DNA from 3 places in the Vibrio sp. 2132-1 genome. Region 2 is predicted to be linked to each of the others. Evidence: riboswitches for the same ligand, from Rfam matches in the RefSeq annotation. Region 2 holds a riboswitch; each other region holds the start of a gene.
What was found. A riboswitch is a leader RNA that binds a small molecule or an ion and turns the genes downstream of it on or off. The one in region 2 is predicted to bind thiamine pyrophosphate.

Region 1: linked by a shared signal. The riboswitch ahead of thiC (phosphomethylpyrimidine synthase ThiC) and the one ahead of thiB (thiamine ABC transporter substrate binding subunit) in region 2 are both predicted to bind thiamine pyrophosphate.
Region 3: linked by a shared signal. The riboswitch ahead of thiD (bifunctional hydroxymethylpyrimidine kinase/phosphomethylpyrimidine kinase) and the one ahead of thiB (thiamine ABC transporter substrate binding subunit) in region 2 are both predicted to bind thiamine pyrophosphate.

What each region holds. Positions count from the first base shown of each region.
Region 1 is NZ_JAWPON010000026.1:32,471-40,368, reverse strand. It holds gene R8N47_RS21730 (hypothetical protein) at 1-292, shown strand, start outside; gene R8N47_RS21725 (FRG domain-containing protein) at 289-1,083, shown strand; gene R8N47_RS21720 (multicopper oxidase family protein) at 2,446-3,828, shown strand; gene crcB (fluoride efflux transporter CrcB) at 3,952-4,335, shown strand; TPP riboswitch at 4,396-4,494, shown strand; gene thiC (phosphomethylpyrimidine synthase ThiC) at 4,658-6,598, shown strand; gene R8N47_RS21705 (thiamine phosphate synthase) at 6,598-7,898, shown strand, end outside.
Region 2 is NZ_JAWPON010000008.1:3,894-11,791, reverse strand. It holds gene R8N47_RS10515 (alkene reductase) at 1-690, opposite strand, end outside; gene R8N47_RS10510 (LysR family transcriptional regulator) at 783-1,730, shown strand; gene thiQ (thiamine ABC transporter ATP-binding protein) at 1,749-2,453, opposite strand; gene thiP (thiamine/thiamine pyrophosphate ABC transporter permease ThiP) at 2,453-4,039, opposite strand; gene thiB (thiamine ABC transporter substrate binding subunit) at 4,081-5,073, opposite strand; TPP riboswitch at 5,146-5,282, opposite strand; gene R8N47_RS10490 (flavin prenyltransferase UbiX) at 5,320-5,958, opposite strand; gene mpl (UDP-N-acetylmuramate:L-alanyl-gamma-D-glutamyl-meso-diaminopimelate ligase) at 5,964-7,322, opposite strand; gene fbp (class 1 fructose-bisphosphatase) at 7,635-7,898, shown strand, end outside.
Region 3 is NZ_JAWPON010000015.1:116,537-124,434, forward strand. It holds gene thiE (thiamine phosphate synthase) at 31-645, opposite strand; gene thiM (hydroxyethylthiazole kinase) at 707-1,498, opposite strand; gene tenA (thiaminase II) at 1,517-2,179, opposite strand; gene R8N47_RS17440 (ABC transporter substrate-binding protein) at 2,234-3,184, opposite strand; gene R8N47_RS17445 (ABC transporter permease) at 3,232-4,032, opposite strand; gene R8N47_RS17450 (ABC transporter ATP-binding protein) at 4,025-4,780, opposite strand; gene thiD (bifunctional hydroxymethylpyrimidine kinase/phosphomethylpyrimidine kinase) at 4,770-5,627, opposite strand; TPP riboswitch at 5,725-5,832, opposite strand; gene R8N47_RS17460 (TldD/PmbA family protein) at 6,144-7,529, shown strand; gene R8N47_RS17465 (TldD/PmbA family protein) at 7,529-7,898, shown strand, end outside.

The DNA of each region.
Region 1 (7,898 bases), on a different contig from region 2:
GGATGAATTATTTCAAAAACCTTTATCTGTATATGCGCAACAAATTGGTGCACGAACTGGAGCACTGGAGGTTAAGGGTGAAGCATTGAATGAAGAGGTGGTTGAAAGTGTAGCGAAATCAACAGCCGCAACAGCTAACACGGCATCCGCAAGAATTATCCCCGAAGAAGGTAAAAAGGTTATACCTATCAAAATGAAAGGTGATGCAGTTTCCGTTGTTGTCAATTTAGACGCATCATACCGCGATGTTTTAGAGCGGATCCAAGAAGAGTATTCGAGGGTCCGAGGATGATAACCGAAAAAAAAATTAGTACGGTCGAGGATCTATTGACTGCGTTGAATGAGCTCCCTAACCATTATATTTACAGAGGTCACGCAGATTCCACTTGGAAGTTAGAGTCCACATTGGAGCGTACGTTAGGTACTTCATGGGGTGGTAATGTTAAACAGGTTGAAGAGCACTACTTGAACCTGTTTAAGTCAAAGTATCATATTTACAATGACTCTAACCATGAACCCAAAAGTAAGCTCGCTTGGTTGTCGGTTATGCAGCATTACGGCGCACCTACACGCCTAATCGATTTTACAGAGAGTCCTTACATTGCATTGTATTTTGCGTTGGAAGCCTATGACCCTCAAAGTAAGAAAGATTTAGCTATATTTGCGCTTGACTATCATGCTGTATTAGATGCTTCTGTTGCGCATATTTCTAGCAAAGATGGTAGTTTCAATAAGCGTCGCCAAGATATTCATGGAATTCAAGATCAGATATTTGATGAAGTAGTTGATAGGTTTTCTTACGATATTGTATGGATAACTGAACCATTGGAAATGAATGTTAGGATTGATAGACAAGCAGGAACGTTTCTAATTTCTGGAAATAGAGAACAGAAAATCGAAGACCTGCTTTCATTGGGTGTGTATAGCTCTACTCCAATGCTGAAGCTTGTTATTTCGAGTGATTTATATGAAGGAATTTATGCTTTACTGCGGAAAATGAACATCAATGCTAAGTCGATATATGGTGACTTATCTGGTTTAGCTAAGTCAATCAAAATGGATATGCAAGCCCACACTAGTTAACTGTGGCGGTATTTTATTGCAGCGAAACTATTTATTCCCAATTCGCGGTTCTAGTATAGGCTGTAGCTAATGTATTACGGCCATTGATAGGCGTTGCCTATGCAGTGGTTTTAGATTAGTGGACTGACTAACGTTGCTGATTCCTTTAACGGGTGACTCGATGAGTTGTTGCTGGCCTGCAATTCATAGCCGCTTAACATGTTTCACCTACAACAGTTGATAAAAAATAATAGATTTATAGTTTAAGGTTTATATGTTCGCTCAAACTTGTATAGATAGCAGTTTTCTGGCTTCTCTAGGATACTCTTCGTTTATGCTGTTCTTAGTAACAGAATTGGAAAAAAAGTCTGGTCAGAAAACTGGCCTTAAAGACGTGTTTAGTACACCCGTCTTGAGTGCCTTATTTTTGGCATTTTTGTTTTTCTTGTTTACTTTTGACTTCCCAGACAAAGGCTCAGTTAAATCATTCGGAACAATGGCTTCAAATATCACCTCCAACGTTTATACCTTTATTTGCACCTTTGTTCTCGTTTTGAACTATTGGGGACAGTTACTAATGTATTGGGCTTTTTATCAGTTTCTAAAACGTTGGTTTCCGAATCAGATAGAGGCCTTTGAAAACAAAATCAAATCCATATTCTGAAAGTAAAAAAAATCGCTCTTTAGAGTGTATACCTTATCAGGCATTGGCTTGCGATACTTCCATACGCCTTAAGCCAACATAGTTAGGTTGGTCGCTTTGTTATGTCTTTAATGCAGCGAAATATTATATTCCAAATCCGCGGTTCTATCATAGGCAAGGGCTAATGAGTTTGTGGTGGTGATAGGTTTTAGCTATTAGCTTGCGAGATTTCCATATAGGCCACGCCAACATAACTGACTAGTGATGTTGATTATATCTTTAATGCAGCGAAATATTATATTCCAAATCCGCGGTTCTATCATAGGCAAGGGCTAATGAGTTTGTGGTGGTGATAGGTTTTAGCTATTAGCTTGCGAGATTTCCATATAGGCCACGCCAACATAACTGACTAGTGATGTTGATTATATCTTTAATGCAGCGAAATATTATATTCCAAATCCGCGTGTTGGGAGTTCGAATCTCTCCACCCCTGCCACATATCAGGCTCTGACTTAGGTCAGAGCCTTTTTTGTATCTGGTTTCTTCTCATTATTACAGCTTATTTCTACTCTTATCCCGTAAGTATGGCTTTCTGCTGTACTTTGGCAGCATTTAATCTACTGAACGAACGAAACTACAGTTAGCTGTAATGATCAGTGGCCCGAAATTTTAATAATAAAGGGGAATCACTATTTATATTTAGTTACACTCAACCGATCTGGATTAATGAGTAACTATGTATGGATATATCTCGTCGACGCTTTCTTCAATCATCCTTAGCAATCTCCGCGCTTGCCGTTCTACCTGCATGTTCTCTATCTAGGAGCACTAATAAGCAGGGGCAATATATATACGATATCACTGCAGAGCCTTCTACTGCAGAATTAGTCCCTGGGTTTAACACAGACGTACTCGCATTTAATGGTTCGATTCCAGCGCCTGTGATTCGTTGTCGCCAAGGCGAGAAAGTTATAATTCGGTTTACTAACAAGCTTTCAGAGCCGACTACAATCCACTGGCATGGCTTGCGAATCCCTATTGAAATGGATGGTGTACCTTTCTTGAGCCAGCAGCCTATCATGCCAGGTGAAACATTCGTTTATGAATTTACACCACCAGATGCGGGCACATTTTGGTATCACCCACATATGAATAGTGTGAAGCAGCTTGGTAAGGGCTTAGTCGGGCTAATTGTCGTTGAAGAGGCAGAGCCTGTTCAGTTTGATGAAGAGCATGAAGTCGTCCTCAAGCATTGGCACTTAGACAAACAAGGTCAGTGGAAGAACCTTATGGTGCCGCGCTTGAGCGCTCGTATGGGGACTCCCGGAGAGTGGAGTAGCGTCAATGGTGTGCATGAACCTGTTTATACGCTGAAGCAGAATGCTACCACACGATTAAGAATTGCTAATGTCGATAACACCATTACTTACCCGATCGCTATAGAAGGCGCAGAGGCTTGGGTTATTGCTATTGATGGTAACCCTGTTAAAACGCCTTATAAGCTCACTCAGCACAAAATTGGTCCGGGAATGAGGTTAGATATCGGATTGATTGCTCCAAAGGCTGGAAAACGTGTTTATGTGCGTCAAATGAAAGGACGCTTCCCATTCCTTTTGTGCGAGTTTGACGTTGTTGAGTCTGACCTGTCGAACAACCAGAAACTGCCTTTATTACCTCTCAACCCTGTGCCAGCTCTCGATTTGAAAAATGCAGAGCAAATCGATTATGTGTTTGAGTGGGAGGGGGCGATCACTCCTGCTGATAAATCGGGCAAAGCGATACCTAAATTCTGGCTGATGAACAAACGGGCTTGGGAGGGAATGAGCAAAGATAATATTCCAGCGCCCCTTTCAACATTGGAGATGGGAAAAACCTATATCTTCAACCTAAAGAACGTCACCCAATATCATCATCCTATTCACCTTCATGGACACACATTTACGGTTCTTGAGTTAGATGGAAAAAAACTCGACGAACCGTTTCATACCGATACGGTCTTGCTTGGAAAAAACGGCAGTGCGAAAGCGGCATTTGTTGCAGATAACCCTGGACGTTGGATGTACCATTGTCATGTGATCGAACACATGAAGACGGGGTTGATGGGTTATATTGAAGTAAAGTGACTCCTGTAACTTTTTAAATCTTGATAAGTTTTAAGCGCTATAATTTGCTGAATTCTAAGATTGTATAATCACTATTGCCGTAAATTTGATTACAATGTCTCCATTAACTTTTCTGGGGGAATTATGGGACAACTATCCGTTTTGGGTTTTATTGCATTGGGTGGTGCATTTGGTGCATGTTCTCGTTACTTAATTTCTGAACTTTGTGTCATTTTATTGGGGCGTGGTTTTCCATATGGTACGTTAACCGTTAACGTTGTTGGCTCATTTATGATGGGCTTATTGATAGCAGCTTTCGATAATGAACTTTTGGCAACGGAACCTTGGCGACAAGTGATTGGCTTGGGTTTTTTAGGCGCACTAACGACGTTTTCCACCTTCTCGATGGATAATGTTTTGCTTATGCAGCAGGGCGCTTTCTTTAAGATGGGGTTGAACGTATTGTTGAATGTCGTGTTAAGTATTTCAGCGGCGTGGATAGGCTTTCAATTATTGATGCGCAGCTAGCAAAGTAGTTAAAAATTGAACAGGTCGGCTTGGTTTCACCAAGCCGTTTTTATATACTGACATCACTTGTCGGAGTGCCATAAGGCTGAGACCGTTAATTCGGGATCCGTTGAACCTGATCAGATTAGAATCTGCGAAGGGAACAAGAGAAGATATTCACACCGGAGTTCTTTCTGGTTGATCTATCAAAAGTCGAATGTTGTTACAGGCAAATATCGTAAGCTTTAACTAGCCTTAATTTGACTCCTCTTGTCGCATCTATCCGCCAAGCATTTTTATCCAATTACTTTTTATCTAGTATAACAAAGCAAGGAAAAATGCTATGTCGAGTCGCAAACAAGCGAGACTGGAAGCAAAACAGTTCATTGATACACTCTCGGTACAACCGTACCCCAATTCAAGCAAAGTCTACGTAGAAGGCTCACGTCCAGATATTCGTGTGCCAATGCGTGAAATATCACTCGCTGATAGCCTTATTGGAGGCACAAAAGAAGCGCCTATATTCGAACCTAATGAGCCAGTACGCGTTTACGATACGTCGGGTGTATACACAGATCCAGAGCACACCATAGACCTCTATAACGGCTTACCTAAGCTGAGAGAAGGGTGGATTGAAGAGCGCGCCGATACTGAGCTACTTGATGAAGTAAGCTCGGTGTACACCAAAGAACGCTTAGAAGACGAAACACTAGACGGTCTTCGTTACGGTAATCTACCACGTATTCGACGTGCCAAAGATGGCCATTGTGTGACTCAATTGCACTATGCTCGCAAAGGTATTATTACCCCAGAAATGGAATATATCGCGCTGCGTGAAAACATGGGGCGTGCCAAGTATCGCGATGAAGTGCTGAATCAACAGCATCCGGGTCAAAGCTTCGGAGCGAACCTACCAAAAGATATTACCGCCGAATTCGTGCGTAAAGAAGTCGCCGAAGGTCGCGCTATTATCCCTTCAAATATTAACCACCCAGAATCCGAACCAATGATCATTGGACGTAACTTTTTGGTCAAAGTGAACGCCAACATCGGTAACTCATCGGTCACTTCTTCGATTGAGGAAGAAGTAGAAAAGTTAGTATGGGCAACGCGTTGGGGTGGAGATACCGTAATGGATCTTTCTACTGGACGTAACATCCACGAAACTCGCGAGTGGATTCTACGTAACAGTCCGGTTCCGATCGGTACCGTGCCAATGTACCAAGCGCTTGAGAAAGTGAATGGTGTTGCTGAAAACCTTAACTGGGAAGTGATGCGCGATACCCTGATTGAGCAAGCAGAGCAGGGCGTTGACTACTTTACTATCCATGCCGGTTTACTACTTCGTTATGTGCCAATGACTGCAAAACGCGTTACTGGTATCGTCTCTCGTGGTGGTTCTATCATTGCGAAATGGTGTTTAGCGCATCACCAAGAAAGCTTCTTATATACCCACTTCCGAGAGATCTGTGAAATCTGTGCTAAGTATGATGTGGCACTTTCTCTCGGTGATGGTCTGCGTCCTGGCTCGGTGGCCGATGCTAACGACGAAGCGCAATTTGCAGAGCTTCGTACCCTTGGTGAGTTAACCAAGATTGCGTGGGAATACGACGTACAAGTAATTATCGAAGGTCCTGGTCATGTTCCAATGCATATGATCAAAGAGAACATGGAAGAGCAGTTAGAGCACTGTCATGAGGCTCCTTTCTATACCCTTGGTCCATTGACGACAGACGTCGCTCCTGGTTACGACCATATTACTTCAGGCATCGGCGCTGCCATGATTGGTTGGTATGGCTGTGCAATGCTTTGCTACGTAACTCCGAAAGAGCACCTCGGTTTACCAAACAAAGAAGACGTGAAAGTAGGCATGATCACTTACAAGCTTGCTGCGCACGCCGCTGATTTAGCGAAGGGACACCCTGGTGCACAAGTTCGTGATAACGCGCTTTCTAAAGCTCGCTTCGAGTTCCGTTGGGAAGACCAATTCAACTTGTCGCTCGACCCAGATACCGCGCGTGCTTTCCATGATGAAACCTTGCCTCAAGAGTCTGGAAAAGTCGCTCACTTCTGTTCGATGTGCGGACCAAAGTTCTGCTCGATGAAGATTTCGCAAGAGGTTCGAGAATATGCGAAAGACACTGAGCAAGTTGCTGCGGACCAAGCTATCTCGATCAAAATGCTGGATGATCCTCTTGAGGGGATGCGTCAGAAATCGCAAGAATTTAGAGAGTCAGGCTCCGAGCTATACCACCCAGCAGCACATGCCGAGGTAAGTGACTAATGAGCAAAATCCTTATTCCGTCATCATTGATTGAACTGACAGGTTTAGTTCAGCAATGTTTGTTGTTGGCGAAAGAACAGGGTTTTAGCATCGAAGACATTGAGTTGGGTGTGAGCCCAACTCAATCTATTCAGCTTGTTCGCGACCAACAGATTACACATATAACGACTGACCTTATTGGTGGACATAACTTTGAGCCTGAGTGTTCATTTACTCTCTATTACCGTTCTGCTTTGTCGGTAGAAGCGTGTGCTAAGCAACCGTCGAAAGCGATTTATATTGGCATTGCTGATACGCAGGTTTCCGATGAAAAGGAGAAAGTGCTTCAGCTTGATATCTGGCGTCACCCAATCAACGACGAAGTGAGAGCGCTTTCTGTTAAGTCCAAACTCAACGCAATGTTCGATCCCGAACATCACCTTGCTTGGACAGTAACGCTGACAGTACTCGATTTTCCTATCGAAGATGCGTTAACACTTGCTCGAGGAATGCTAACTCAACAAGCGAATGTTTCACGTGAAACACTGTTGAGTGACAACCTTGATGAGGGACGACCTACTCAGTGGGCTGACCAATTTGATGATTTCCCCACACCTGTACTGGAGGATAACCGACTAGGTATTCAAGTTGGTTGGTCTGCACAAGGTGAGAGCGTTAGCTTTCCAACTCTAACTAAGCAAAGTCTAGGGCTCTATCCAGTCGTTGATGATGTTGCTTGGATTGAGCGTCTACTGCCACTAGGCATCAACACTATTCAACTGCGAATAAAGAACCCACAACAAGCCGATTTAGAACAACAGATCATTCGAGCAATTGAGCTAGGTCGTCAGTATCAAGCACAAGTGTTCATCAATGACTATTGGCAGTTGGCAATCAAGCATGGCGCTTATGGTGTTCACCTAGGACAAGAAGACATAGAAGAATCGAATTTGGCTCAGCTAACTAAAGCCGGCATTTGTCTTGGTCTTTCTACTCATGGTTATTATGAGCTACTGCGCATCGTACAAATTCATCCTAGTTACATCGCGCTAGGGCATATTTTCCCAACCACCACAAAACAGATGCCATCGAAACCACAAGGTTTGGTGCGCTTGTCTCTTTATCAAAAGCTGATTGATAGCATTCCTTACGGAAACACAGAGTTGGTTTTCCGTCCCGCAAAAGACAAAGCAGGTAGTGACTATGTGCTTGGCTTTCCGACGGTCGCGATTGGTGGCATTGACCAATCTAATGCTGACCAAGTTTGGCAAACAGGTGTTTCTAGCTTAGCAGTAGTGCGTGCTATTACGTTGGCAGAATC
Region 2 (7,898 bases):
TGTGCGCAGACCGACTCTTCCAGGTCCCCACACCTCAACGACTTCTTTCACTATCTCAAGTAAAAATCGAGCACGATTTTCAACCGAGCCACCGTATTCATCGGTACGTAAATTTGAACCGTCACGAAGGAAGTTATCAATAAGATAACCATTGGCGCCATGTATCTCGACCCCATCAAAGCCGGCTTTCTTGGCGTTTTCTGCACCTTGTTTAAACGCCGCAACAATGGAAGCTATCTCATCCACTTCGAGTGCTCGTGGTACCGTATATGCTTGCTTACCCGAAGGGGTATGAACTAATTCATCACGAATGGCCAATGCGCTCGCCGCTACAGGTGTTTTTCCTTCATTCAGATCAGGATGACAAGCTCGTCCCGCATGCCAAATTTGCAGTACAATCTTACCGCCTCTCTCATGAACCGCATCCGTTACCTTTTTCCAAGCTGCGATTTGCTCTTCGTTGTAAATGCCCGGCTCTGCCATGAAAGCAGACGTACCTTCCATCACCATGGTGCATTCAGCAATGATAAGTCCGGCACTCGCACGTTGAGCGTAGTATTCAACCATAAGGTCATTAGGAATATGGTCTGCGCCAGCACGAGCTCGCGTTAAAGGCGCCATAATGGCACGGTTATCTAATGCTAATTGACCGAGTTCGATAGGAGAAAATAAGTCTACAGCGTTGGACATGGTGTTTACCTCAAATGACAATAACTTGATGGCTAAGGATGAGGTGCCAGACTATAATCAGATTAATATTGAAACAATATGGATAATTGAAAGTGATTGTTCGCAATTTAGAAACAATTGACTTTAGAACGCTTTCTATCTTTGTCACAAGCTGTCGACTACTGAGCTTAACCAAGTGCGCGCTGGAGTTAAACCTACCAAAATCTACTGTTAGCAAAGCCATAACCAAACTCGAACAACACTTTGAAGCCAAACTGCTAGAGCGCACAACCCGAAAGTTAGTGATCACCGAAGCTGGCCAAATGGTTTTAGAGCGTGCTGCAAGCTTAGTTGAGGAATTCCACTCAATTGGCCATGACGTTCAGGAGATGGAACAACAGATCCAAGGCCGGCTGCGTATTTCCGCGCCACCAGCGTTGGATGCGTATATGGCGGAGCACATCTTTTTGCCATTTTTAAAACAATGGGCAAAAGTACAAATTGCGTTAGAAGCATCGAACGATTTTGTTGATCTGTTTTCACACGGCTTTGATATGGCAATTCGAGTCGGTCAGATAGTTGATGATCGATTAATCGCGAAAAAATTAGGCTATACCACTCGAGTCCTGGCTGCTAGCCCTGAGTATTTAGCTGAGTTCGGCGTACCTGAAACGCCAGAAGACCTGACAAAACATAACTGTTTGAGGTATCAATATGTTTCAGAAATAGGACCTTGGACGCTGATCTCACACGATAATACCGTCAATGTTTCAATAACCAGTAACTTCTCAAGTACAACTGTAGAAGCAATATTGAAAGGCGCACTTAAAGGACTAGGCATCGCGAACTTACCTGTGCAGAACATGACGCAAGAGCTAGAAAGTGGCACCTTAGTCAGAGTGTTACCGCAATGGCACACGGTACCAATGCCTATTTATTTAGTGTATCGTCCTGGAGCAAACCGCCCACGGCGTGTACAAGCAATGATTGACCATATCATGAGCTTAAGATCTCAATTTGAATTTGGCCCTCGGCATGGTTTGTGTTGCGGAGAAGCATAACCTAGCAACTATCAGGCACTAGCATGCTGCTCGGATAAATGCCGCAAGCTTCTCACTAGCATGCTGTTCACTCAATGCAGACATATCACCCGCGGCTTCCACTTTACCATCTGCCACAAACACAAAGTGGCTGGCAATCGCTTTGGCATCGCTTAAATGGTGCGTGACCATCAATACAGTTATTCCCCGCTCTGCTGCGAGTTTTTTTACCAAGCTCAGCATCTCTTCACGCAACACCGGATCAAGCGCCGAGAACGGCTCATCCAATAGCCACATGGGATGAGGCTGAACAAAACAACGCGCTAAGGCAACACGTTGACGCTGGCCACCAGAAAGATGCTCTGGCAAACGGTCGAGGTACTCTGCAACACCAACTTGCTGCGCGGCTTGTTCAATCTGACGATTTTGGTCCACCGTAAGCTTTAGCCCTGGGTGTAAGCCCAAACCGATGTTGTCACGCACCGATAAGTGAGCAAACAAATTGTGCTCTTGGAACAACATAGAGAACGGACGCAGATAAGGCTCTTTACGCACAATGGACTCACCATCAACACAAATATCACCACGGTCAGGATGGATGAATCCTGCCACCAACGCCAGCAAGGTTGACTTCCCTGCCCCACTTGGTCCCATCAGCGACACAATCTGTCCTTGCTCAATCGTTAAGTCAAAACGAAACAGTTCACGTTGGTAGGTGTACTGCACATCATCCAACACTAACATTACGCTCTCTCCTTCGTTTTCAATACTTTCTCAATCAAGGCAAAACAGCCCACACTCAACAACAATAAGGTCACCGATACCACCGCAGCCGCGTCCATCTGATAGCTGCCAAGCAGCTGGAATAAATACAGAGGTAAAGTGCGGAACTCTTGTCCACCAAACAGTGCGATGGCACTTAAATCCCCTATTGCAAACATAAAGCTGATCGCAAACGCATGTGCAAACGGCTTGCGTAGCGCCTGCCACTCCACCACTTTAAACCGTTGCCAGCCACGCATGCCTAAGCTGGCACATACATACTGATACTGTTGTTCAATGTGCAGCATTGGCTGCGCTAGCGTTTTGATCACGTAAGGCAAAGCCATCAAACCGTTCACCAAAATCACGACAAAAAATGCCAAGCTAAAAACATCGGTAAATGCGCGCAGTAGTAAGAATAAACCGGTGCTAATCACCAGACCTGGAGTCACCAAAATAACGGTGCCGATTAACTCAATCTGATCGGCTCGCGTGTTTTTGTACTGCAACCGCCAACGGCGACTGGTCAATAGTATGGACACCCCTGCAGCGACCGCAAGCGCGCTAGCGACACAGGCGACTTTGAGGGAGTTCAATAGCGCAGACCAAAAACGCTCATCGGTTAATACTGTCCAAACTTGTTGGTTGATGCCACTCAGTAACACCATCAATAACGGCGGTATTACCAGTAAAAAGGCACCTATGATCCAAAAGCTATCCCAAGCTTTTGACCACCCATGATCCTTCGTTAAATATTGCTGTACCGATGTGCTTCCAGCACTGATAGAAACAGGCCTTGTTAACTTCTGCACTCCAATAGCAAGCAGTCCACATAACAGCATCTGCCACAGCGCCAATAACGCCCCAGCTTGTAAATCAAAATCAAACTTAATCGCTTGGTAAATGGCCAATTCAATGGTGGTGGATTTTGGCCCGCCCCCCAACGCCATTACAGTGGCAAAACTGGTAAAGCACAACATAAACACCAACCCACAAACGTGGGGAAGCTGCTGCCTTAAACGCGGCCATTCTACCCAGCGAAACTTATCCCAATGGCTCATCCCAAGATGCGCGCAAAGCTTATGCTGCTCGGCAGGAATAGACTCCAAGGCTTGCAGAAGCAATCGTGCCGCGTAAGGTAAATTAAAGAACACATGGGCGAGTAAAATGCCGTTCAAACCGTAAATAGAGAATGGCAGTTTAGTGTCGAAACTTTGCAACCACTGCGCCAACAAACCACTGTTGCCATAAATCGCTAACAGCCCAAAAACACCAACCAAAACCGGCAAAACCAGTGTCGATGCAAACAGCTTAAGCAGTAATGATTTACCAATAAATTGGCGACGCGAAAGTGCGTGCGCTACTGGAATGGCAAAGCCAACACTGAGCAATGTGGAAAGAAACGCTTGGTAGAAACTGAACTTGGTGACATGTTGATAGTACGGGTCGCCCCATACCACAGACACATCAAGTGAAGGGGCTTGAACAATCAAAGCACCTAGGGCAGAAATAACAAAGGTCGCGATGATCATCGCGACCCCTAAACCTATTTTTGGAACAGAATTCAAAGGTAAAACCTATCTCATTCAGATGAGGATGGAAACGTCAGCTAAAACGTCAATGCGCTTTGCCATTCGCGAATCCAAGACTTACGCATTTTTGCCACTTCATCAGCACTAAAGCTCAACGACTTGCTTGGAACACTCAAAGTTTCAAAACCTTTAGGTAACTCAACGTCAGTGACTGGGTACATCCAGTTACCCGTTGGCATCGCCGATTGGAACTCATCACTTAAAATGAAACTCATAAATTGATCAGCAAGTTCTGAATTTTTTGCCCCTTTCACTTTAGCGGCTACTTCAACTTGCATGTAGTGGCCTTCAGCAAAATTCGCCGTAGCAAACTTCGAATCGTTTTCCGCAATTAAGTGGTACGCAGGTGAAGTGGTGTAAGAAAGCACTAAATCGGACTCACCATTGAGGAACATAGAATACGCCTCAGACCAACCTTTCGTGACCGTTACGGTTTTGCTCGCTAGCTTCTGCCACGCTTGCGTCACATCGTCGCCATAAATAGATTTCATCCATAGCATTAAGCCTTGGCCCGGCGTTGAAGTCCGCGGATCTTGGTAAATCACTTTCAGATCGTTGCGCGTTTCCACCAGCTCTTTCATGCTTTTCGGCGGATTAGCCAGTTTCTCTTTGTTGTACACAAACGCGAAGTAGCCGTAATCGTACGGTACAAACGTCGTGTCACTCCAACCGTTTGGTAACACTGTGTTAGCCGTATCCACATTGTGCTCGGCAAGCAGATCGGTTTTCTTCGCTTCTGCCATCAGATTGTTATCCAAACCTAATACGATGTCCGCTTTGCTATTACCGCCTTCAAGACGAAGACGATTCAGAATCGACACACCATCGTCCAACGCTACGAAGTTAACGTCACAGCCACATTTTGCTTCAAAAGCTTGCTCGATTTTAGGACCCGGCCCCCAATCTGCGGCAAAAGAGTCGTAGGTATAGATGGTTAATGTGTTTTCAGCGGCAAACGCTGAAGTAGAGGTGATTGCAGCTAGGGCAATCAGATTTAGAGTGGGTTTCACTGCTCGCTCTCCATGAGTATTTCAGAGAAATAAGTTGAGCGGCACAGGGTTTGAGGCGGCTATTAAGGACTTCCAATATCCAGACTCAATTCCTACGCCAGCATTATCTGGTTCAGGTAATACGGGTCCCTAGTTAAACACTTAGGTCTCAGCGCCCCAATGCATTGATTGACTCAATGCTAAATGGGTTTGCTCCCCGATGAGTTGGATGGATTGTAAAGGTATTTGAGTGGTTACACAATCAGCTCACGAGCGCTGGTCATAACCCCAACGAGGCACCAAACCTTGCTCAATACCTAAGTGGTCAAGAATTCTCGCCACCATAAAATCCACTAAGTCTTCAATACTCTTTGGCTGATGATAGAAGCCTGGAGCTGCTGGCATGATGGTGACGCCCATTTGCGACAGTTTGTGCATGTTCTCCAGATGTAGCGTTGAAAATGGTGTTTCGCGAACCACGAGCAACAGCTGCCCGCGCTCTTTCATTACCACATCAGCGGCCCGCTCGATCAAGTTATCTGACATACCATGCGCAATCGCTGCAACGCTTCCCGCAGAACATGGGCAAACCACCATTTGCTTTGGTGCAGCAGAACCAGACGCAACCGGTGAGAACCAGTCATCTTTACCGCAAACGGTGATGTTATCGGGATTGCAGTTCAGGTGCTCTACTAATGCTTGCTGCGCCGCTTCTGGGCCACTTGGTAGCTTAAGATTATGCTCGGTTGCCATCACAACACGAGCCGCCGAAGAAATCAGAACGTAGACATGATAATCCGCCGCAACCAAGCATTCTAAAAGACGAAGGCCGTAGGGAGCACCAGAAGCACCCGTTAATGCCAACGTGATGGCTTTTTTGTGAGAGGGTTGTGTTTTGTTTTGCATATCAATCAGGCTTTTTGTTTTAACTGCTCAAGAAGTTTTCCGTGAATACCACCAAAGCCACCGTTACTCATGACTAGAATTTGGTCACCTGGTCGCGCACGTTCGACGATCTTGGCTACAAAGTTATCTATATCGGCATCGACAAACGCTGGCTGTTTGCATTGGTCGGCAATGTCTTGCACAGACCACTCGATATTATCTGGCTGGAACAAGAAGACTTCATCTGCACTGTGTAGTGACTCTGCAAGTGTGTTGTTGTGTACACCACGCTTCATGGTGGCAGACCGCGGCTCTAACACAGCAAGGATGCGTTTTTCACCTACCTTGTTACGCAAACCACCGACAGTAAGTTCAATTGCCGTTGGGTGATGCGCAAAATCATCGTAAACCGTCACACCTTGTTCTTCACCTTTCAGCTCTAAACGGCGCTTGGTATTGATGAAACGCCCTAATGCCTGGCAAGCAAGATCCGGAGTGACTCCAACATGTCGTGCAGCAGCGATTGCCATCAGCGCATTATCCACATTGTGGTCACCCACCAAATTCCATTCGACGGTACCAACCTTCTCGCCTTGCAACGCAACGTCAAATTTTGAGCCATCAAGCACTAATTTGTGCGCTTGCCAGTCACCATTCTCACCAGAGAACTGTTTTTCAGTCCAGCAGCCACGCTCTAATACATCCGCTAACGCCTGATCTTTTCTCGGCGCTAAGATCAATCCATTGCCCGGTACAGTTCGCACTAAATGATGGAATTGGCGCTTGATCGCTTCTAGATCATCGAAGATATCAGCATGATCAAACTCAAGGTTATTCATGATTAAAGTGCGAGGATGGTAATGCACAAACTTAGAACGCTTATCGAAAAAAGCACTGTCATATTCGTCCGCTTCAACGACAAAAAACATACTTTCACCCAAACGAGCAGACACTCCGAAGTTACCGAGTACCCCACCGACTAAGAAACCCGGTTGATAACCACAATCTTCAAGTATCCAAGCAAGCATGCTCGACGTGGTCGTTTTCCCATGTGTACCCGATACCGCCAATACCCAACGATCATGCAGCAAAAACTCGTTGAGCCACTGCGGGCCAGAGGTGTAACGCATGTTAGTGTTGAGCACATGCTCGACACAAGGGTTGCCACGGCTCATCGCATTACCAATCACCACAAGATCTGGTTGAGGGTCGAGTTGAGACGGGTCAAAGCCTTCAATAATTTCAATACCTTGAGACTCAAGCAGTGTGCTCATTGGCGGATAAACGTTGGCATCAGAACCAGTGACTTTATGTCCTAATTGGCGCGCTAGAATCGCTGCGCCGCCCATAAATGTGCCACAGATACCCAAGATATGAATGTGCATAAACTAAACCTTGTAATGCGTTTTTTAATGCTTTCATTATCGCGATTACCGCCTGAAAAGCGAGTGACTTTAGCCTTCTTCTTGCAGTCCCTTTCACAAATATGACAAGGTTGAACACAGACTGTACAACCTCTTGCTTACTGATGAATCCCTCAAACAAGTCTACAAATAAATTGAGATCTCAAACAGTTACTTCATTACCATTAAAAAGATCTGCGACTTAAACTTACATCCAGCGCAATCGTTTAACATCCATAAAGAGATGCTCACTTGCGCACTACCCCCAATGAAATGAAAATGTAAGGATTAACCATGTCAGGACTGCGCACCCTAGGCGAGTTCATTGTCGAAAAACAAGCGGATTTCCCCCACGCTAGCGGTGATCTATCATCCCTTTTAGCCTCCATTCGTTTAGCTGCAAAAATCGTTAACCGCGAAATCAACGCAGCGGGTCTCGGTGATATCACTGGTGCTGTAGGCACGGAAAATGTCCAAGGTGAAGATCAGCAAAAGCTCGATGTTTACGCGAACGATAAGTTCAAAGCCGCGCTTGAAGCTCGTGATCAAGTGTGTGGC
Region 3 (7,898 bases), on a different contig from region 2:
CATAAGCGCTTTGTTCAGGCGTGAGCAAGGTTAGCTCATCAACCCTAATAAATATTCCGATGCGGCTTTTGGATCTTCTGCGTGGCAAATCGCTGAAACCAAAGCTAAGCCATGAACACCAGTGGCGCTGAGTTGCGGAATGTTACTTTCGTTAATGCCGCCAATGGCAACAATCGGCAGTGAAGTCGTCTCTAACGCCATCTTCAAGCCATCAATACCCCAGAACTTCTTGGTGTTGGTTTTGGTCGGCGTCGCGAAGATTGCGCTCAAGCCGATGTAATCAATCGGAAGAGAGTCCGCTTCTGCAAGCTGCTCTTCATTTTCGATGGATAAGCCGAGGATTTTGTTTGGTCCAATCAACTCACGAGCGATAGTTGCGGGCATGTCTGATTGCCCGAGGTGAACCCCATCGGCATCAACTGCCAGTGCAACATCAACGCGGTCATTGATGATCAAAGGCACATTGGTATCTTTAAGGATGTCTTTCACGGCTTGAGCACGTTCGATAAACGCACGCACATCGCCGTGTTTTTCGCGGACTTGTACCATGGTCACGCCACCTTCCACGGCTTTTCTCACAACACGCTTTAGTGTGGCTAAATCTTGTTGGTCATCGGTGACCAAATATAAACGATAGGCGTTCATTTTGTTTCCTTTGGGCCTCTCATCTACAGGGAGTGAGAGGCCGGTATTTGTTAGAGAAAGCTTAACTCACTTGGAGTTTTAGGCGTTTTGCCAGTGTTTCTTCATCCAGTTGGTAAAGCTCATCCAACAGGTTCATTTGCAGACTGCCTGGCCCTCGCGCTTGCTCAGCCGCAATTTCACCCACAACGCCCAGTACCGCCGCGGCAGCAAGTCCGGAGTGATCACCAACAGCAGCGAAAGCACCCGTCAGTGCCGTTAGTGTGCAGCCCATTCCGGTTACGTATGGCATCATCTCGTGACCGTTGTTTAGCTGCACAGTTTGCTCTTTCGTGATGATGTAATCAGTCTCGCCAGAAATCACCACACTTGCACCATACTCTGAAACTAAGAAGTTCGCTGCGCCAAGTGCTGCGTCGCTGCTGTCTAGTGCATCGACGCCTTTGCTTTGTGCTTGCTCGCCAGCGAGAGCGATGATTTCTGAGGCGTTACCACGAATGATCAACTTGTCTGCAAGGCGTGCGATCTCACGTGATGTCTCGGTACGCAGTGAGCTTGCTCCACAACCGACGGGGTCGAGTACAACGATTTTGCCATTGGTATTGGCTTGCTCTACGGCATAGCTCATGCGCGGCGTCCAAACGCTGTCTAGGGTGCCGATGTTGATCACCAAAGCGCCAGCAAACGACATCATTTCTGCCATTTCTTGCTTTGAATGCGCCATGATTGGCGAAGCTCCGATAGCCAGCAAAGCGTTCGCCGTGTTGTTCATCACCACGTAGTTGGTAATGTTCACGACTAAAGGCTTTTGCTGACGCACTGCGGTTAATGCTTGAGTGATTTGTTCTATTAACATGAGATTCTCCAATTAACCTTATTGTGCGTTTAGACCTTGTTGCCAAAACGCCACTTCCATACGCGTTGCAGTTTTGAAGACCTGAATTAGGTTTTGACCGCGCTGGCTGTGGATGTCGATTTCCGCCAATAACTGATTAAAGTGCTCTGCACCTTTTGCGACACCAGATTGGAACTCTTCACCACCGTAGAGGTTGATCCAACTTGCGTATGGGTTGCCTTCGATTACCGTGTTCTCATCTTCAATCAGCATCTTACCGATTACGGCATAACCGATTGAGCATGGCGCTAGTGCCGCGTATAGATCAACAAGATCGCCGGTCATTCCCGCATCCAGTACGTAGCGCGTGTAAGCCACCGTGCCAAAATCTTCCGGCTCGTTTTCGAGATCAGATTCCGTCAATCCCCACTGACCGCAGTAGGTCACATGGTGGGCAATCTCTGAATCTAAAAGCGCATGTACACTTGGTAGTGCGCGGCGCATGTCGTCTAACGTACGTGCTTTGTAGATTGCCAGCGCATAAGCTCGCGCGTACTGTTTTAGGAATAAGAAATCTTGTTTCAAGTAATGCAGAAAACAAGGTTGAGCCAGTGTGCCTTTGGCTAATTGCTGCACGAAGGCATGCTCGGTGTATTCTTGCCAATCTTGGCGGCAAGCGTCGATCAAATCTTGGTATTTCATAATGAGTATCTCGTTATCAAAAGACCCTAGGCTTAGATCCTAAGGTCAGTAGAATTAGTCAAAGCTCGGTACGTAATCTTTCGCTTTTGGCAGTGTTTCGATGATGTTTTGTGAATACATGAACTGCGCATAATCATCGTAGCGTTTCAGATCTACTGCGGATGGACGAAGAGCGAAACGAGTTAGCGTGTCGTTCCAAGCGCGTTGGTTAAGCTCGTTGTTGAGGGTGTCTGGTGAATAAGCCACAAACTCTTTCCAAGATTCTTTTGGATGGTTAACGATGTAAGTGGTCGCTTGCTCTAGTGCTTTGTTGAATGCCTTGATGGCTTCTTTGTCGTAGTTTTTTGCATTGGCTACGAAGACTAACTCGTCATACGCTGGCACGCCGTGTTCTTCAGGGAAGAAGGCCTTAGCTTTATAACCTTCTAGTGCCAGTTGGTTGGTTTCGAAGTTACGTAGACCGCCCCAAATCGCATCCACCTTGCCAGACGCAAGAGACGAAGACAGCGCCCAACCTACGTTGATGATTTGTACGTCAGAAAACTTCACGTTTTCTTGCGCTAGCATGGTGCCGATTGTCGCTTCTTCGTTGCCTGCGATCGCAATACCGATCTTCTTGCCTTTTAAGTCGCCAAGGTTTTCATTCTTACCGTTGTCCAACACCATCAACGTGTTGAGTGGCGTAGCAATCAAAGTCGCAGAGCGGATTAGTGGCAAACCAGCCGCGACATCGATGGTTAGGCTTGGTTGGTAAGAAATCGCCATGTCGACTTTACCCGCCGCGACCAACTTAGGTGGCGTGCTTGGATCTGCCGGCTCCTGAATGTTGACCTTCAAACCTTGCTCTTTGAAGTAACCACGCTCTTTGGCAATCACGATAGGACCATGGTTTGGATTGACGAACCAATCCAACATCAGTGTCATCTCTTTTTCAGCGGCAAGAACGTTGGTTGATACCACTGAAGCGAGTAGAGCAGCAGCGCTCATAAGTTTGTTTTTATTCACGGGGTTCTTCCTTTTCTTTCCCAATTTTCTTTGGTTATTTTCTGTAATTATTTGCTTTCCCAAGGGATGGCTTTTTTCAATAACTTATCGGTGATGAAGTAGAGTGAGATAGACAGTACGGCGAGGATAAACAGCGCCGCAAACATCTCGTCAATGATCATGCGAGCGTTGGCTTGGAGCATCAGATAACCCAAGCCTTCGCTTGAACCTACCCACTCACCGACCACTGCTCCAATTGGCGCAATAACGACGGCAACACGAATACCTGAGGCTAAAGTTGGTAGTGCGGCTGGCAATTGAATATGACGAAGTAGCTGCCATTTAAACGCGCCCATGGTCTTGGCAAGGTCGAGGTAACCTGTTGGCGTATTGCGCAAGCCGTCATAGCAACATGTCGTGACGGGGAAAAAGATGATGATCGCCGCCATGACTACTTTTGATGCAATGCCGTAACCCAGCCAAAGCATGAGCACTGGCGCGATGGCGAACACAGGGATCGCTTGGCTAGCAATCAGAATAGGCAATAACCAACGCTTCAGCGGCTCGAACATCAGCATTTGCAATGCGAACAGCAAACCCATCGATAATCCAAGCGCCAAGCCAAATAAGATCTCTTGCGCGGTAACCCAAGTATGTTTGAGCAGGACATCGTAACGAGTGACCAATCTATCCAGCACTTCAATTGGTGAAGGTAAGATGAAGCTTGGCATGTCGAATATCACCACGACCAACTGCCACAATCCCAAGATCACCGCTGTGCTGATAACTAAGCGCAGAGCCGGATGGGTCACGCGTTCTTTTTTACTAATACGTGCCGAAACGGAGTTGTACTGAGTCATATCACTCATAGTCTTTCTCCAATTGATCCAAAATCGCTTGTTGAAGCGCGGCGCACTCTCCATCGAGAACTCGGGGCGGCTTGGAGTCTGGAACGACCAAGTGCTGAGCTTGCGCAGGTGTGCCTTGCAACACATAGAGTTGGTGAGCTAATCGCACCGCTTCTTGTGGGTCGTGGGTAATCAGAACAACCGTCTTATCTTTCAGCAATTCGGCAGACAAGGTTTGCAACTTATGACGAGTAACCGCGTCCAGTGCAGAGAAAGGCTCATCCATCAGAACTAGAGGCTTGTCTTGCATCAGAGTGCGAGCAAGGGCAACACGTTGTCTCATGCCGCCAGAGAGCTGAGCTGGCTTAGCATCCGCGTAATCGGCGAGTCCCACTTGGCTTAGTAAAATCAGTGCACGTTGTCTATTTTTCTCTGGTGCTTGCTCTTGAGAAAATCGAGAACTGAGGCAGACGTTGTCTAACACATTCAACCACGGTAGCAATAAATCCTGCTGAGCCATGTAAGCGATACGGTCATGCAGTGCAGCGCCATCCGTTGTGATGAGTTCGCCATGCCAGTCAACTTGGTCATCCAGCAGGCCAGCTAAGTAACGCAATATTGTGGTTTTCCCGCAGCCACTTCGTCCGAGTAATACCGTCCATTTACCGACGGGAATGGTCATGTTCATTCCTGCTAAAGTCGGTGTTTGGCTATCTTTGTATCGCAGACTAGCATCGGAAAGCTGAATGCCAATCGCGTTAGCGAACATAAGTATGGCCCGCAAAAAAGTGGTTCACAGGGCCATGGCCTTTACCTACATCCAATTCATCAGCGTGTGCGATAGCTTGGCTGATGTACTGCTTACCCAGGTGCACCGCTTTGTGTAGGTTGTTGCCTTGGCCAAGATAAGACGCGATAGCAGAAGACAGCGTGCAGCCTGTGCCATGAGTGTTTTTGGTTGGAAAGCGTTTAGCGCTGATTAACTCGGCACTGTCTTGCATGATAAGCAGATCGTTGCTGTTTTCATTTTCTTCAAGGTGACCGCCTTTGAGCAGAATAGCTTTGGCGCCAAGCGCACGAAGGTCGGTAATCATATCGTTCATTTCAGATTCTGATTGAGGCATTGGCTTACCCGTCAATGCTGCGCCTTCGGGTAGGTTAGGGGTAATGATGTCTGCGAGCGGAATCAATTCTTCTTTTAAAGTGCTGATTGCCGACTGTTCCAGTAATAGATCACCGCTAGTGGCCACCATTACAGGGTCAATCACGAGGTGTTTTGGCTGGTATTGCTTAATTTTGTCTGCAACGACTTTGATGATGTTGGAATCGGCCAGCATGCCCACTTTGACTGCAACGATGTTGAGGTCGGTAAATACTGCATCAAGTTGGCTCTCTACATGGTCGAGAGGAATGGGGAAAATCGCAGAAACGCCTTGGGTATTTTGCGAAGTAATCGCCGTGATTACCGAGCAAGCAAAACTGCCGGTTGCGGACATCGCTTTGATGTCGGCTTGAATACCTGCACCGCCACCACTGTCTGAGCCCGCGATGGTCAATACGATAGGGGTAGGCAAGGCTGGCGTGTGATGTGAATGAGGTTGTGATTGCTGCGTCATGGTCGCTCCTACTACAAGACGTATAGGAACTGACTTTGACCGTTGCAGATAGATCGATTTTTCGATCGCTATCGCTTACCTAAGAGGGGCGACGAAAGGCAAAGTGTGCATAGTTCCCTACGTCAGTGCTAACTGAATCAGGTTCAACGGGTCTCGAATTTCGATCTCAGCCAACACTTGTCGTGTGGCCCCCCGACTATTTCGTTCGGATGATAGCAGGACCATTGCGGAAGGGATACGTTTTTTGAGCGTAATTATAATGAGTATTCAATTATGCGAGGTGAGTGATAAAGTAAGCACCTAAATGGTTTGCTGTGTGGAATTTACTAGTGCAACGCTCTGGTGAATGAGCAGAACCTGAAATATTTAATAAATAATCGTGGTCTCGTTAAGCAAGGATTAGCACAAAACAAGGTTAAAAAACTGTTAAAATTTAACGTGTTGCCAATTTAACTTTGTTGAACTTTTTCACAGTTAATTAGGAAGGCTAAGACGATCATCGAGCAAGGAGACTTCATGCTTAATTCTGTAACAGCGAAGTCAGTGATCGATCATGCACTCTTTTTGGGGGCTGATTTCGCTGAACTATTCGTTGAACATCACCAAACCAACACTGTCCAGATCTCATCTGGTGAAGTGGATAAGGTTAACTCGGGTATCGATTTTGGTATCGGTATTCGTCTTTTTTTCGGTCATAAGGTGCTTTACGGTTACACCAACAGCACAGATGAAGCCGAACTAAAGCGCGTAACCTCGCTGCTTGCTGCAAAAGACAAGCGTGAGCAAATCGCGTCAGCGGGTTCTTTGAATTTGAACCGCTACCCAATCCAACATGGTTGCCGCATGTCGCTAAGTAAGGATGCTAACCTAGATTCAAAAATCGCGTTTCTATTGAAAGTTGACCAAGCCGCACGTGCTGAGAGTGAGCATATCAGCCAGTTTATTGGCAGCGTTCTTCAGCGCGAGCAACAAGTGTCTATCTTCAACTCAGAAGGTCTACACGTTGACGATACTCGCCACTACATTCGTGTTGCTGGTAACACTGTCGCGCAAAAAGGTAATGAGCAGTCTTCTGGTATGGAAGGTCCTGGCGCTCTTGCTGGTTGGGAATTCAGTGAACAGCTTGATGCCAAAGAGCTAGGTCAAACTATCGCGCAGCAAGCGTTAGTAAAACTTGGCGCGGATGCTTGTCCATCGGGTGAAATGCCGGTGGTGATTGGTAACGGCTTTGGCGGCGTTATCTTCCATGAAGCATGTGGTCACTTGCTAGAAACCACTTCAGTTGCGAAGAAAGCATCAGTCTTCCACGACAAGATGGGCGAAATGGTTGCTCACACCGCAGTGAATGCAGTCGATGATGGCACCATGACCAACGAATGGGGCTCGATTCACATTGATGATGAAGGTATGAAGACTCAGCGCACTCAACTGATCAAAGACGGTAAGCTAACCAGCTTCATGGTCGATAAAATGGGTGGCATGAAGACAGGTTATGAGCCTACGGGTTCTGGTCGTCGTCAAAACTACAAGTTCGCACCAACCTCGCGCATGCGTAACACCTTTATCGAAGAGGGCGAGCATTCACTTAATGACATGCTGGCAGGCATCGAACGTGGTATCTATGCGAAGAAGATGGGCGGTGGCTCTGTTCAACCGGGTACGGGGGAGTTTAACTTTGCTGTTCGTGAAGCCTACCTCATTGAAAATGGCAAAATCACCAAGCCTCTGAAAACAGCAACGCTGATCAGCACGGGTCCAAAAGTGTTGAAAGAAATCAGCATGGTCGGCAAAGACATGGCGCTTGCGCCGGGCATGTGTGGTTCCGTGAGTGGTTCAGTACCAACAACTGTCGGTCAGCCAACGCTGAAAGTAGATAACATTCTGGTAGGAGGCGGTAACTAATGAGCCAAGAACAACACATTCTTAATGCGGTTGATTACGTCCTATCAGAAGCAAAACGCCAAGGTGCAGAAGCGGACGTCATTGTAAACCGTAACAGTAGCTTTTCTTTGAAAGCGAACCAAGGAAAGCTGGATGAGTACAAAGTAAGCTCAAGCCAAGTGCTGGGTGTTCGTGTTGTGAAAGATGCGCGTGTTGCAACGAGCTATTCTGAGTCATTAGAACAACCAAGCTTAGATTTGATGCTGACTAATGCACTGCAAAGCGCTCGTTTTTCCAAGCAAGATGAACATCAGACCATTAGTTGTGTGAACAGCCAAATCACGACTGACGTGGCTGAGATTGCTCAAGAAGACACAACTTCGGTTGATG